2 linked regions of the Rhizobium lentis genome follow. The protein of the gene in region 2 interacts with the protein of the main gene of each other region in a pairwise test. Links are inferred from orthologs where the notes say so. Each region holds a gene or a part of one and is shown on either strand. Other genes may lie near its edges. The genes, in order: dnaQ and dnaE.

The links.
Region 1: the proteins of dnaE (region 2) and dnaQ interact in binary tests that used the Escherichia coli proteins (3 or more experiments, as listed by UniProt). The link is inferred for Rhizobium lentis from one-to-one orthologs.

What each region holds. Positions count from the first base shown.
Region 1 is NZ_CP071454.1:1,818,985-1,825,480, forward strand. The notes cover bases 1,990-4,988. They hold dnaQ (DNA polymerase III subunit epsilon), read left to right. Parts: upstream 1,990-3,127; coding sequence 3,128-3,850; downstream 3,851-4,988. Other genes in these bases: J0663_RS08675 (shikimate dehydrogenase), read left to right, coding at 1,990-2,524; coaE (dephospho-CoA kinase), read left to right, coding at 2,524-3,135; secB (protein-export chaperone SecB), read right to left, coding at 3,905-4,387; J0663_RS08695 (FxsA family protein), read right to left, coding at 4,489-4,988. Also shown: J0663_RS08665 (pyruvate, water dikinase regulatory protein), read left to right, coding at 216-1,037; J0663_RS08670 (Maf-like protein), read left to right, coding at 1,075-1,674; more of J0663_RS08675, read left to right, coding at 1,667-1,989; more of J0663_RS08695, read right to left, coding at 4,989-4,995; J0663_RS08700 (Tim44/TimA family putative adaptor protein), read left to right, coding at 5,128-5,832; mltA (murein transglycosylase A), read left to right, coding at 5,825-6,496. UniProt on the Escherichia coli protein: DNA polymerase III is a complex, multichain enzyme responsible for most of the replicative synthesis in bacteria. The epsilon subunit contain the editing function and is a proofreading 3'-5' exonuclease.
Region 2 is NZ_CP071454.1:3,549,584-3,557,125, reverse strand. The notes cover bases 88-4,132. They hold dnaE (DNA polymerase III subunit alpha), read right to left. Parts: upstream 3,786-4,132; coding sequence 288-3,785; downstream 88-287. Other genes in these bases: J0663_RS17065 (L,D-transpeptidase family protein), read left to right, coding at 88-210. In the rest of the region: more of J0663_RS17065, read left to right, coding at 1-87; J0663_RS17055 (DUF5680 domain-containing protein), read left to right, coding at 4,304-4,768; J0663_RS17050 (ABC transporter ATP-binding protein), read right to left, coding at 5,077-5,760; J0663_RS17045 (lipoprotein-releasing ABC transporter permease subunit), read right to left, coding at 5,775-7,079; proS (proline--tRNA ligase), read right to left, coding at 7,095-7,542. UniProt on the Escherichia coli protein: DNA polymerase III is a complex, multichain enzyme responsible for most of the replicative synthesis in bacteria. This DNA polymerase also exhibits 3' to 5' exonuclease activity. The alpha chain is the DNA polymerase catalytic subunit.

The sequences.
Region 1 (6,496 bases), 1.7 Mb from region 2 along the record:
AATCCTTGCGGAAAAGCGGAAATTTGCTTGCCTGTGGATAGGTTGTGGAGTTCTGTCCGGCAAACCGACTTCATCCCCATCCTCCACAGCAGCGGTCAAAACCGATCCGCAAAATTCGAAATGTGGATAAGGCGGCATGTTTTCCCTTGCCCGAGGCAGCCTCGCCGCCTTAGCTCTCCATCATCCAGTCTTTTCAACAGGCAGCGGAAAATAACGTGGAGAACAGAACGAACTTCTTTCATCTGCATCTGATTTCTGACTCGACGGGAGAGACTCTGATCTCCGCCGGCCGCGCCGCCTCGGCGCAGTTCAGGTCCGCTCAGCCGATCGAGCACGTCTATCCTCTGATCCGCAATCGCAAGCAGCTGCTGCCGGTTCTGCAGGCGATCGATGACGCGCCGGGAATCGTCCTCTACACCATTGTCGACCGGGAGCTGGCGAGCCTGATCGACGAGCGCTGCGTCGAAATGGGTGTCGCCTCGGTGAACGTGTTGGAACCGGTGATGAATGCGTTCCAGATCTATCTCGGCGCCCCGTCGCGTCGCCGGGTCGGCGCCCAGCACGTGATGAATGCCGGTTACTTCGCCCGCATCGAAGCACTGAATTTCACTATGGATCACGATGACGGCCAAATGCCGGACGATTACAACGACGCCGATGTCGTCATCATCGGAATCAGCCGGACATCGAAAACGCCGACCAGCATCTATCTCGCCAATCGCGGCATCAAGACGGCTAATATTCCGATCGTCTATGGCGTGCCCCTGCCGGAAAGTCTTTTTGCCGCGACCAAACCGCTGATCGTTTGCCTGATCGCCACGACCGACCGCATTTCCCAGGTGCGGGAAAACCGGATACTCGGAGCGACGCAAGGTTTCGATCGCGAACATTATACCGATCGCGCCGCAATTTCCGAGGAGCTGAAATATGCCCGCTCGCTCTGCGCGCGCCACAACTGGCCGCTGATCGACGTTACTCGCCGCTCGATCGAAGAAACGGCCGCGGCAATCGTTGCTCTGCGCCCGAAGCTGCGCTAAGCGCAGACGCAACGCTCGCTCGCACTCCGAGGAACCCATGAAGCCGAAACTCATCCTTGCATCGTCGAGCCCGTTTCGCCGAATGCTGATGGAAAATGCCGGTCTCTCCTTCGAGGCGCATGCTGCGGCGATCGACGAGCGGGCGCTCGAAGCACCGTTGGAGAAAGCCGGCGCAACGCCGGATGCCGTCGCCCTCATCCTGGCCAAGGCCAAGGCCGAGGAAGTCAGCCGCCGTTTTCCGGATGGGCTGGTCATCGGTTCCGATCAGACGATGTCGCTCGGCGATCGGGTCTTTCACAAGCCGAAGGATATGGCCGAGGCCGCTGGCCACCTTCAGGCTCTCTCTGGCGTGACCCACCGCTTGAACAGTGCGGTTGCCATTGTCAGCAATGGCGTGGTCTTGTGGGATCATCTCGCCCATGCGGAGCTGAGGATGCGACCGTTGTCGGCAGATTTCATCGCCAGGCATCTGACGCGCGTCGGCGAACGGGCGCTTTCCAGCGTTGGCGCCTATCAATTGGAGGGGCAGGGGATCCAGCTCTTCGAAAAAATCGAGGGTGACTATTTCACGATTCTCGGTCTGCCGATGCTGCCGCTTCTGAAAAAATTGCGCGAACTCGGAGCAATCGATGGATGATTCACGTGAAACATTCGGGCCGAAAGCGTTTGTCACTGGCTTTCCCGTCAAACATTCGCGCTCGCCGTTGATCCATGGATATTGGCTGAAGACGCTCGACCTGCCCGGCAGCTACCGTGCCCACGAAGTCGCGCCAGAGGCCTTTGCCGATTTCATCCGCACGCTGAAGGATGGCAGCTCCGGCTTTGTTGGCGGCAATGTCACCATTCCCCATAAAGAATTGGCCTTCCGGCTCGCCGACAACCCGGACGCACTGTCACGCGAACTCGGTGCCACCAACACGCTCTGGCTGGAGGACGGCGTTCTCCATGCGACAAACACCGACGGCCGCGGTTTCACCGCCAATCTCGACGAACGTCATCCGGGCTGGGACCGTCATGGCATTGCCGTTATCTTTGGCGCCGGCGGCGCCAGCCGGGCGATCATCCAGGCGGTGCGTGATCGCGGCTTCAAGGAAATCCACGTCGTCAACCGCACCGTCGAACGAGCGCATGAACTGGCCGATCGTTTTGGCCCGAAAGTTCACGCCCATCCGGCTGGCGCGCTCGCCGAAGTGATGAAAGGCGCCGGTCTGTTCGTCAATACCACCTCGCTCGGCATGGACGGCGAGGTCGCACCGAAGCTCGACTTCACCCCTCTTGCAGCCGAGGCCGTCGTCACTGATATCGTCTATGTGCCTCTGAAGACGCCGATCCTGGCCCAGGCGCAAGAGCAGGGATTTCCGATCGTCGATGGTCTCGGCATGCTGCTGCACCAAGCTGTGCCGGGATTTGAGAAATGGTTCGGCAAACGTCCCGTCGTCGACGCGGCGCTGCGCGCCCTGATCATCGCAGATGTGGAAGCACACTGATGCTGAAGATTGGTCTCACCGGCTCCATCGGAATGGGAAAATCGACGGCCGGCAAACTCTTTGCCGAGGCCGGGATCCCGCTGAACGATTCGGATGCCGTCGTCCATGATCTCTATGCCGGGGAGGCTGCGCCCCTGGTGGACGCCGCCTTCCCGGGCACGATGAAGGATGGAGCCGTCGACCGGCACGAACTCGGCCGGCAGCTGGCGCTCGATCCCCACGGTTTCAAACGCCTGGAGGCGATCGTTCACCCGCTGGTCCGCAAGCGCGAGAGGGAATTTCTGGCGCAACAGCGCGCCGCCGGCGCCGAAATGGTTCTGCTCGATATTCCGCTGCTCTTCGAAACCGGCGCCTGGGAAAGAGTGGATGTCATCGTCGTCGTCAGCACCGATCCACAGATTCAGCGCGAGAGGGTGCTTGCGCGGGAAGACATGACCGAGGAAAAATTCGACATGATTCTCTCGCGCCAGACGCCGGACGCGGAAAAACGGCGCCGTGCTGATTACCTGATCGACACCAGCCACAGTATCGCGGAGACGAAGGAACGGGTGCTTGAGATTGTCGCCGACCTGAAAAAGCGGATTGCCAGCGGAGAATTCCGGAATGCGTGAAATCATTTTCGATACGGAAACCACCGGCCTGGATAACCGGACGGACCGCATCATCGAAATCGGCGGCATCGAACTCTTCAACCATTTCCCCACAGGCAATACGATCCACATCTACATCAACCCTGGAGACCAGAAGGTTCATCCGGATGCACTCGCCGTGCACGGCATTACCGACGAGTTCCTGAAGGACAAGAAGCCATTTGCCGAGGTCGCCGAAGAGATCCTTGCCTTCTTCGGCGACGCGAAGTGGATTGCCCATAACGCCACCTTCGATATGGGCTTCATCAATGCCGAATTCGCCCGGCTGGGTTTGCCGCCAATCTTGCCGGACAAGGTGGTCGATACACTGTCGATGGCGCGGCGCAAAAATCCGATGGGGCCGAATTCTCTCGATGCGCTCTGCCGGCGTTACGGCATCGACAATTCGCACCGCACCAAACACGGCGCGCTGCTCGACTCCGAATTGCTGGCCGAGGTCTATATCGAGATGATCGGCGGCAGGCAGGCAGCATTCGGCCTGAGCATATCAGGTCAATCCGGCCAGGCGGCACGCGGTGAAATGGTGACGGAAGACGATTTGCTGATTGCCGCACCGCTCGAACGGCCCCGCCCGCTCGCACCTCGCCTCAGCCCGGCCGAAGCGCAGGCGCACGAGGCCCTGGTCGCCAAGCTCGGTGAAAAAGGCATCTGGGCAAAATACCGCAGCCCTAATTGAAAATGCCCGGGACCTGCCCGGGCATCATCCGCATGTCAATGCCGGAACGTCCGATCAGTTCGGAACGGCCTGAACCTTGGCGCGGGCCTGTTCTTCGGCGACCCGCTGGGCAAACATCTGCGTGAAATCGATCGGGTCGATCATCAGCGGCGGGAAGCCGCCGTTGCGGGTCACGTCGGCGATGATCTGACGGGCGAAGGGGAAGAGCATGCGTGGGCACTCGATGAAGAGGACCGGCAGCATGTGTTCCTGCGGGAAACCGGCAACGCGGAAGACGCCGCCATAGACGAGCTCGGTATGGAAGACCGTCTTGTCGCCGTCCTTGGCTTCGGCATTCAGCGACAGCACGACATCGAAATCCGTGTCGGAAAGCGGATTGGCGTTGACGTTCACATTGATGTTGATCGTCGGCGCCTTGTCGCGGGCCTGCAGCGAACGCGGCGCACCCGGATTTTCGAAGGAGAGGTCCTTGGTGTATTGCGCAAGGATCGAAAGGGTGGGGTTGGTCGCGCCGTTGCTGTTGTTATCGTCTGCCATTGGCTTTTCCTCGAAGGGCATGGGAATGGTGCCGCCATCTAACATTTCGGGGAGGGGCTTACAACCCTGAGCGCAAGGCGCAACTGATCGCCGGCTCAGCCTCAGTCACCGAGATGTTTGCCGGACCACGGCGATTTGCGATCCGGCTCCCTATGATAGTCCTCCTCATCGAGATCGACCACCTTCGAATTCGGATTGCGATCGCGGAAATCCGATTTCGGTCCCGCGGAGAAGCCGCCCTTGGCATTGACGACGACGAAGCGTTTGGCGATCGCCCGCCAGATGAACTCGCGCACCGGCGGAAGGAGAATAAGGATTGCGACGATATCCGTCAGGAAACCCGGAATGATCAGCATCAGAGCGGCGATCACCGTCATCACTGGCTTCAGGAGATCGCGCCCCGGCATCACGCCGTTCCGTCCTTCGCTCGACATGCGGCGCAGGATCCCGATACCCTGCCGGCGCAGCAGGACCACGCCGAGAACGAAACTTGCCATGACGAGCGCAAGTGTCAGCGCCAGGCCGATCGCCCGGCCGACGACGACGAAACCGGCAATTTCGCCAAGCGGCAGCAGCAGAATGAAAGCCGGCAGGATTGAAAAACGCATGGTCGTCATGTCCCGGGCTTTGCCGGTCTCCTCTTGGTGCCGGCGAAGACGCCAGCCATGATTTGAATCATCTGTATAGGCGGACTATATGGGAGTACAAATCAGAGATGTTAACGGCGGTTGCGATACGATATGAGTTCGAACGACTTCATCACATTATTCTTCCTGGTGGCGGCGGTGCTGATTTTCTTTCAGCTCCGTTCCGTGCTCGGTCGCCGCACAGGAAATGAGAAGCCGCCGCGCGATCTTTACAGCCCGCGAGATACGGCGCCGGCCGACGCCGCCGATGCCGGCAAGGTCGTGACCCTGCCGCGCCGGGACACGACGGCTGACGATGAGGATCGCTTCTCCGAGATCGACGCCGTCGCCGCATCCGGAACGCCGCTCAATGAATCCCTGCGCGCCCTGAACAAGGCCGATCCGTCCTTCAGCCCGAAGGAGTTTCTGAACGGCGCCCGCATGGCTTACGAGATGATCGTCATGGCCTATGCCGACGGCGACCGGAAAACCCTGAAGAACCTCCTGTCCCGCGAAGTCTATGATGGATTCGATGCGGCGATCGGCGAGCGCGAAGCCCGCGGCGATAAGGTGAAGTCCACCTTCGTCGGCATCGACAAGGCCGAAATCACCCATGCCGAGACCAAGGGCAGCGAAGCGCAGATCACGGTTCGCATCGTCAGCCAGCTGATATCGGCGACCTACGACAAAGCCGACGTGCTGATCGAGGGCGACGCCGAAAACGTCGCCGAGGTCAACGACCTCTGGACCTTCGCCCGCGACACCCGTTCGCGCGATCCGAACTGGAAACTGGTGGCGACCGAATCGGAACATGAGTGACCACGCATCGGACTTCGTCCTGCAAGCCATCAGCTTCGATCGACTGGAAGGCTGGAAGGATGATGATCCCTCCGGCCTTTTCGAAGTGATGCGACGCTGCCGCCGGCAGATCACCGATGTCAAACCCTATCGCACCGGATCGCTCGGCCTGAGCTCGGACGATCTGCTACCGCTTCTCCTGGACGCTGAAAATTTTACGCCGTCGTCGCCGGCATCGGCGCGCGCCTTTTTCGAAGCACGCTGTCGACCCTTTCTGATCCGCCGCAAGGACGGCGGTTCCGGTTTCGTCACCGCCTTCTACGAGCCCGAGATCGAGGTGTCCGAGCGGCCGGACGACGTCTTCCGATTTCCCTTCTACAGCCGCCCGGACGATCTGATCGATCTTGATGACGGCAATCGCCCCGCCGAATTGGATGTATCCTATGTCTTCGGCCGTCTGCATGGTGACGGCCGCGTTGGCGCCTATCCGGATCGCCGCGAGATCGACCAGGGTTTTCTTGCAGGTCGAGGCCTTGAAATCGCCTGGGCGAAGTCGAAGGTCGACGTTTTCTTCGTGCATGTGCAGGGTGCCGCGCGGCTGCGTTATCGCGACGGCCGCATCGGCCGCATCACTTACGCGGCGAAAGCGGGACATCCCTTCTCGGCGATCGGCAAGCTGCTGATC
Region 2 (7,542 bases):
ATGAAGCAGCTCGGCATCACCGCACAGGAAAGCTCGATCGTCTCAGGCAAGCCAATTGCCCGTTCGCTAAGCCGCATCGCGATCCCCGACGAGACCCGCCGACGGATCGACGCGCTGATCGCGCCCGGCTCGACGCTGACGATCTCCGATACCGGCATCGGCCGGGAGACTGGCGAAGGCACGGATTTCATCACCATCACCCGCGGGTGATGCGCGTCGCATAAACTGGCGCTATGTGAGCCGCTTTAGGCCTTTTGTGTCACGCGCTGCTATTCTCGGCGCCCCAATCAGACAAGCTCGACGTCGACGACGCCGGGGGCCGCGCGAAGGGCGGCGGCGATCTCCGGCGTGATGCGGTATTTATCCGGCAGCGCCACTTCGACCTCGCGCTTGCCTTCCTCCTTGATGACGATGAAGGACACCAGGCCATCACCCTTGGCGTTCAGGTGGCGGGCAACCATTTTCAGCGGGCCGGAATCTCTGATATAAACGCGCAGCGCCTTCTGCATCTGCAGCGACTTTTCCTCCAGCGACTGGATCGTCTGGATGCGCAGGCCGATACCCTCCGGCCGTTCCTCGCCGGTCGCCGTCAGCAGGAAGGATTTTCCGGACTCCAGCATGTCGCGGTACTGGTTCAGCATTTCCGAAAACAGTACGGCCTCGAACTGGCCCGACGAATCCGAAAAGACGATGATGCCCATCTTGTTGCCGGTGCGGGTCTTTCGCTCCTGCTTCGAGATGACCGTGCCGGCAAGGCGCGCATTGGATGCGCCCTGTTTGATCGCCGCGGAGAATTCAGCAAAGGTCTGCACCCGCATCTTCTGCAGGATGTTGTTGTAGGAATCGAGCGGATGGGCGGTGAGATAGAAGCCCAGCACCTGGAATTCCTTGAGCAGCCGCTCCGAAGCGAGCCAGGGCGAAAACGGCGGCAGAGCGATCTTTTCAGGCCCCGACGTCAGTGTGCTGCCGAAAATGTCCGACTGGCCGCTCAGCTTGTTTTCCTGGGCGCGCTGGGCATAGCCGAGGATGCGGTCGAGGCCGGCGGCGAGCTGGGCGCGGTCCGTGCCGAAACAATCGAAGGCGCCGGCATAGATCAGGCTTTCGAGCACGCGGCGGTTGACCTGGCGCGGATCGATGCGCAGGCAGAAATCCTCTATCCCGGCAAAGGGCTTGTCGCCGCGCACCTCGACAATATGGTCGACGGCGGATTCGCCGACACCCTTAAGGGCCGCCAACGCATAGTAGATGCGGTTGTCGCCGGTCTCGAAGTGGCGGAAGGAGGTCTGCACCGAAGGCGCGATCACCTCGATGCCGAGGCGCTTGGCGTCCTGGCGGAAATCATTGACCTTTTCCGTATTCGACATATCGAGCGTCATCGAGGCGGCGAGGAACTCGACCGGATAATGCGCCTTCATATAGGCCGTCTGGTAGGAGACGATGGCGTAGGCGGCGGCATGCGACTTGTTGAAGCCGTAATTGGCGAACTTCGCCAGCAGTTCGAAGATATTGTCGGCCTGCGGCTTCGACACGCCGTTCTTCACGGCGCCATCGACGAAGCGCTCGCGCTGCTGGTCCATCTCGGCCTTGATCTTCTTGCCCATGGCGCGGCGCAAAAGGTCGGCTTCACCAAGCGAATAGCCTGAGAGCACCTGGGCGATCTGCATCACCTGTTCCTGGTAGACGATGACACCTTGCGTTTCCTTGAGCAGGTGGTCGATCATCGGATGGATCGATTCCAGCTCTTCGTCGCCGTGCTTGCGGGCATTGTAGGTCGGGATGTTCTCCATCGGTCCCGGACGGTAGAGCGCCACCAGGGCGATAATGTCCTCGATGCAGTCCGGCTTCATGCCGATCAGTGCCTTGCGCATGCCGGCGCTTTCCACCTGGAACACGCCGACCGTTTCGCCGCGCGACAGCATCTCATAGGTCTTCTTGTCGTCGAGAGGAATGGCGGCGAGATCGACATTGATGCCGCGCTTGGCGACGAAATCGACGGCAACCTTCAGCACCGTCAGGGTCTTCAAGCCGAGGAAGTCGAACTTGACGAGGCCCGCCTGCTCCACCCACTTCATGTTGAACTGGGTGACCGGCATGTCGGAGCGCGGATCGCGATACATCGGGACCAGCTTGGACAGCGGACGGTCGCCGATGACGATGCCGGCGGCATGCGTCGAGGCATGGCGATAGAGACCTTCGATCTTCTGGGCAATGTCGAGCAGCCGCGCGACGACCGGTTCTTTCGCCGCCTCCTCCTGCAGCTTCGGCTCCTCCTCGATCGCTTTCGAAAGCGGCGTCGGATTGGCCGGATTGTTCGGTACGAGCTTGCAGATCTTGTCGACCTGGCCGTAGGGCATTTCCAACACGCGGCCGACATCGCGAAGGGCTGCGCGCGCCTGCAGCGAACCGAAGGTGATGATCTGCGCCACCTGCTCGCGGCCATATTTGGCCTGGACGTAACGGATCACCTCTTCGCGGCGGTCCTGGCAGAAGTCGATGTCGAAGTCCGGCATCGAGACGCGTTCGGGATTGAGGAAGCGCTCGAAGAGCAGCGAAAAACGCAAGGGATCGACGTCGGTGATCGTCAAGGCATAGGCGACTAGAGAACCGGCACCCGAACCACGGCCGGGACCGACGGGGATGTCGTGCTGCTTGGCCCATTTGATGAAGTCGGCAACGATCAGGAAGTAGCCGGGAAAGCGCATGCGTTCGATGACGCTGAGCTCGAATTCGAGCCGTTCGCGATAATCCTTCTCCTCGTAACCGGGCGACATGCCGAGCGTCGCAAGCCGCATTTCCAGCCCCTCGACCGCTTGGCGGCGCAGTTCGCCCGCCTCGGCGCGTTCGGCCTCCTCGGCATCGTCGGTCGCACCGGTGAAGCGCGGCAGAATCGGCTTTCTGGTCTTCAGCACGAAAGAGCAGCGCTTCGCGATCTCGATCGTATTCTCCAGCGCTTCCGGCAGATCGGCAAAGAGCTTGGCCATTTCCGCTCGGCTCTTCAGGTAGTGATCGGGCGTCAGGCGAAAACGGCTGTCGTCGGAAACGATGGCATTGTGGGCGACCGCCATCAGCGCATCGTGGGCGTCGTAATCGTCCCTGGTCGGGAAGAAGGCCTCGTTGGTCGCAACCAGCGGCAGATCGTGGGCATAGGCGAGCGCGACGACCTTCTGCTCATGCCGCCTGTCATAGGTGCCGTGCCGCTGCAACTCGACATAGAGCCTATCCCCGAAGAGATGCTTCAGCAGCAGCAACCGGGCTTCCACCTGAGTGGAATGGCCTTCTTTGATCGCCGTGTCGACGGGCCCGGTCGATGCACCGGTCAAGGCGATCAGACCCTCGGTACCCGCCTCTTCCAGCCAGGAGGCGCGGATATGGACGGCCTGGTTGCCTTCGCCGCCGAGATAGGCGCGACTGACGAGATCGACCAGCCGTTCGTAACCGGCCTCCGTCGCGGCAAGAAGAACGATCGACGGCAGCTTGACCAGCGCCTGCTGGCCGCCGCGCTTTTCCGTTTCCAACCCGTCTTCCATATCGATCGAAACCTGGCAGCCAATGATCGGCTGCAGGCCCTCGTCCATCGCCTTCTGCGAGAATTCGAGCGCGACAAAAAGATTGTTGGTGTCGGTAATGGCGATTGCCGGCTGGCTGTCGCCGCTCGCTTTGTAGAGGATCTTCTTCAGCGGCAGGGCACCCTCGAGAAGCGAGTAGGCCGAATGGACCCTCAGGTGAATGAAACCGGGCGTGCCGCCGATCGCTTCAACTGTAGAAGCCTTTGCCGTATCCGCCATGACATGCCTTCCCAACCACCCGAATGAATCGGCCGCATTGTCGGCATAGAGGGCGATGATGTCCAGAAGAAGTCCCGCGTCCGAACCGCATGGCAGCCATGCGATCCCCTGAAATTTTAGAGCGCGATGACGATCAGCGAAAAGCTAGCAACGAACATTGCGATGGAGGTGAATGCTGCGATATCACGGATCATGTCAGTCATCTGGCTCTCCTTTACTCGTTATGTTTTCACTTTGTTCCAGCTGTGTTCCGCTGTCAACAGGAATCTTTTCCTCCCTTCTTGAGTTTCGAAAATCACGGGGGAATGATGTTCCGAATCGGCCGAGCTCGCGTTCCGATGCCGCCGGGTCGGCCAAGACACGCCTGATCGCAACTCAGAATGCTGCTGTGTTCTTGTTTCACGGGAGACGCGGCCTGAAGGGCAAGCTCCCAAAAATGGTCGATCGCCCCCACCGTTTGTTCTTCTTATGTTCTTGGAACCCTGCTATATCTCGACCGGATCAGTCAGGAGAGAGAAATGCCCGATAGCGCAACGCTGAACGAATTTATCGTGGAGGCCAAAGCCGCAACCTATGTCGGCGGCGGCGTGCCGCGCCTGCCCTGCCGGTCGGGCGCGCACGATATCGGCTATGAACGCGGCGCGTGGCGTTATCTCGACAGTTATTTCGGTGGCACTGATTTCGCCGGACAGGAGGTCGTGTGGCTTGCCGACGAGCCCGTCTGGGCGATGAACTATTTCGGCTGCGTCATTGCGCCCGATCTCATCGACGGTAGAGCAGCCGGAGCGGTGATCATGGCTGCGCTTTCAGCCATGTATCGGCAGGGCCGGTTTCTCGGCGGAATGGAATTCGATCATCCGTTCGGCCGCTACATCGACCGCAGCGACGGCGACTGCAACCGGTTCAGCGGCCACGAATGCATCATGGTCGACGGCCGGAAGGCCTATATGCTCGACTATCGCGGCGGGTTGATCATCCCCTGATCGCAGGGCGCTGCCTTCCGGTAAATAACGTGGATTGGGTGCACAATGTGCGAGAGTAAGTCGGCGAGATCAGCCCTCATCCGGCTGCCGCCACCTTCTCCTCGCAAACGGGGCGAAGGGTGATAGCCGCGACCTCTCCGTTACTCGCGTACCTCTCGCAAGGCACGTCCCCTCGCCCCGTTTACGGGGTCTACAAGACGGATCGAGACCAGTGGCTCGACCCCCGGTAAGGGTTAGGGTGAGGGGCAAGCCACAAGGCAGGTTAAGTTGAGGAGCAGCCATAGGCACTACCGGAAATTTGTTGACCGTCAGAAATCGACGACCTTGCCATCTGAGATCGTCACGCGCCGATCCATGCGGCGGGCGAGTTCGTGATTGTGGGTAGCGATGAGGGCGGCAAGGCCGGACTGGCGCACCAGCGCCTCCAGCGCGTCGAAGACGTAGCTTGCCGTTTCCGGGTCGAGATTGCCGGTCGGCTCGTCGGCGAGAAGCAGGGCCGGCGCATTGGCGACGGCGCGGGCGATCGCAACGCGCTGCTGCTCGCCGCCGGAAAGCTCGCCCGGGCGATGGGCGCCGCGATGGCCGATGCGCATATAATCGAGAAGCTGGCCGGCCCGCTCTCCGGCTTCCTTCCAGGAAAGCCCGGCAATCAGTTGCGGCATCATGATGTTTTCAAGCGCCGAGAATTCCGGCAGCAGGTGGTGAAACTGGTAGACGAAGCCGATTTCGCTGCGGCGGATCGCGGTGCGTTTATCGTCGCTCAGGCCGTCACAGGCACGCCCGTTGATGGTGACTTCGCCACCGTCCGGATGCTCCAGCAGGCCGGCGACATGCAGCAATGTCGACTTGCCGGTGCCGGAGGGGGCGACAAGCGCGACGATTTCGCCTTTCGATATCGAAAAATCCGCGCCCTTCAGGATCGGGAGCAGCGTATCGCCCTGCCCGTAATGGCGCTCGACGCCGGTAAGCTTGAGAACGACGTTGCGTTGCATGAAGGCGGCATTCCTTATTCGTAGCGCAGGGCCTGCACCGGATCGAGCTTTGAGGCACGCCAGGCGGGGAAAATGGTCGCAATGAAGGAGAGCGTCAGCGCCATGACGACGATCGAGATCGTTTCGCTGAGATCCATTTCGGCCGGCAATTGGCTGAGGAAATAGACCTGCGGATTGAAGAGGACGGTGCCCGATATCCAGGAGAAGAACTGGCGGACAGATTCGATGTTAACGCAGACGAGAACGCCGAGAAGAACGCCGGCAACGGTGCCGACGATGCCGATCGCCGCCCCGGTCATGAAGAAGATGCGCATGATCGCGCCGGCGCTGGCGCCCATGGTGCGCAGGATGGCGATATCGCTGCCCTTGTCCTTCACCAGCATGATGAGGCCAGAAATGATGTTCAGCGCCGCGACAAGCACGATCAGCGTCAGGATCATGAACATGACGTTGCGCTCGACCTGCAGCGCCGAAAAGAAGGTCTGGTTGCGCTGGCGCCAGTCGGTGATAGCGATCTGGCGGCCAGCCGCCTCCTCCACCTTGGGCCTCAGAGCATCGATATCGTCGGGATTGTCGACGAAGAGCTCGATCGATTGCACCAGCCCCTCGGCATTGAAATAGAGCTGCGCTTCCTCGAGCGGCATGAAAATGATCGAGGAGTCGTATTCCGACATGCCGATCTCGAACAGGCCGGAGATCTTGTAGGACTTGACGCGCGGGCTGACGCCCATCGGCGTGATGTCTCCATCCGGCGACGTCAGCGTAATGAGGTCGCCGACACGCAGACCGAGCTGGTCGGCCATGCGGGTGCCGATCAGCACACCTTCGCCGGAGGCATAGCCCACCAAGTCGCCGGATTTGATGTTCCCGGAGATTGTCTTGAGCGTGGTCAGATCCTCGGCGCGGGCGCCGCGCACCAAAGCGCCGGTGCTGCCGCCAGCCTGAGCCGAGGCAAGCACCTGGCCCTCCACCAAGGGCAGCGCCATCTTGACACCGGGTACGGCGGCGAGCTTGCTCGCGAGGTCGGGATAATCGATGAAGGGGCCGTCGACCGGCTGGACGATCATATGGCCGTTGATGCCGAGGATGCGCGAGACAAGCTCGGTGCGGAAGCCATTCATGACCGCCATGACGATGATCAGCGTCGCGACGCCGAGCATGATGCCGACGAAGGAGAAGCCGGCGATCACCGATATGAAGGCTTCCTTGCGGCGGGCGCGCAGATAACGCCACGCCACGAGGCGTTCGAAGGTGGAAAATGGCCTGCCAGCCGGACCCAAGCCGGATGTAGAACTCCGGTCCACTGCTGCCTCTGCCATTTCGCCTCCGTTTCCTTAAGCCACGAACCTGTTGATCGCCGCTTCGATGGTCATCGTTTCGCGGGCGCCGGTCTTGCGGTCCTTCACTTCGATCTCGCCGTTCGCGACCGCGCGCGGACCGGCGATGATCTGGACGGGTACGCCGATCAGGTCGGCGGTCGCGAACTTCGTGCCGGCCCGATCGTCGGTATCGTCGTAGAGCACATCCTTGCCGGCCTTGGTCAGCGCGGCGTAGATCAGCTCGCAGGTGTCGTCGCAGGCCTCATCGCCCGCCTTCATGTTGATGACGACGACATCGAAAGGTGCAACCGACGCCGGCCAGATGATTCCGTTCTCATCATGCGATGCTTCGATGATGGCGGGAACAAGGCGTGTCGGGCCGATACCGTAGGAACCCATATGAACGAAGTGTTCCTTGCCATCGGGCCCCTGCACTTTCGCGCCCATTGGTTCGGAATATTTC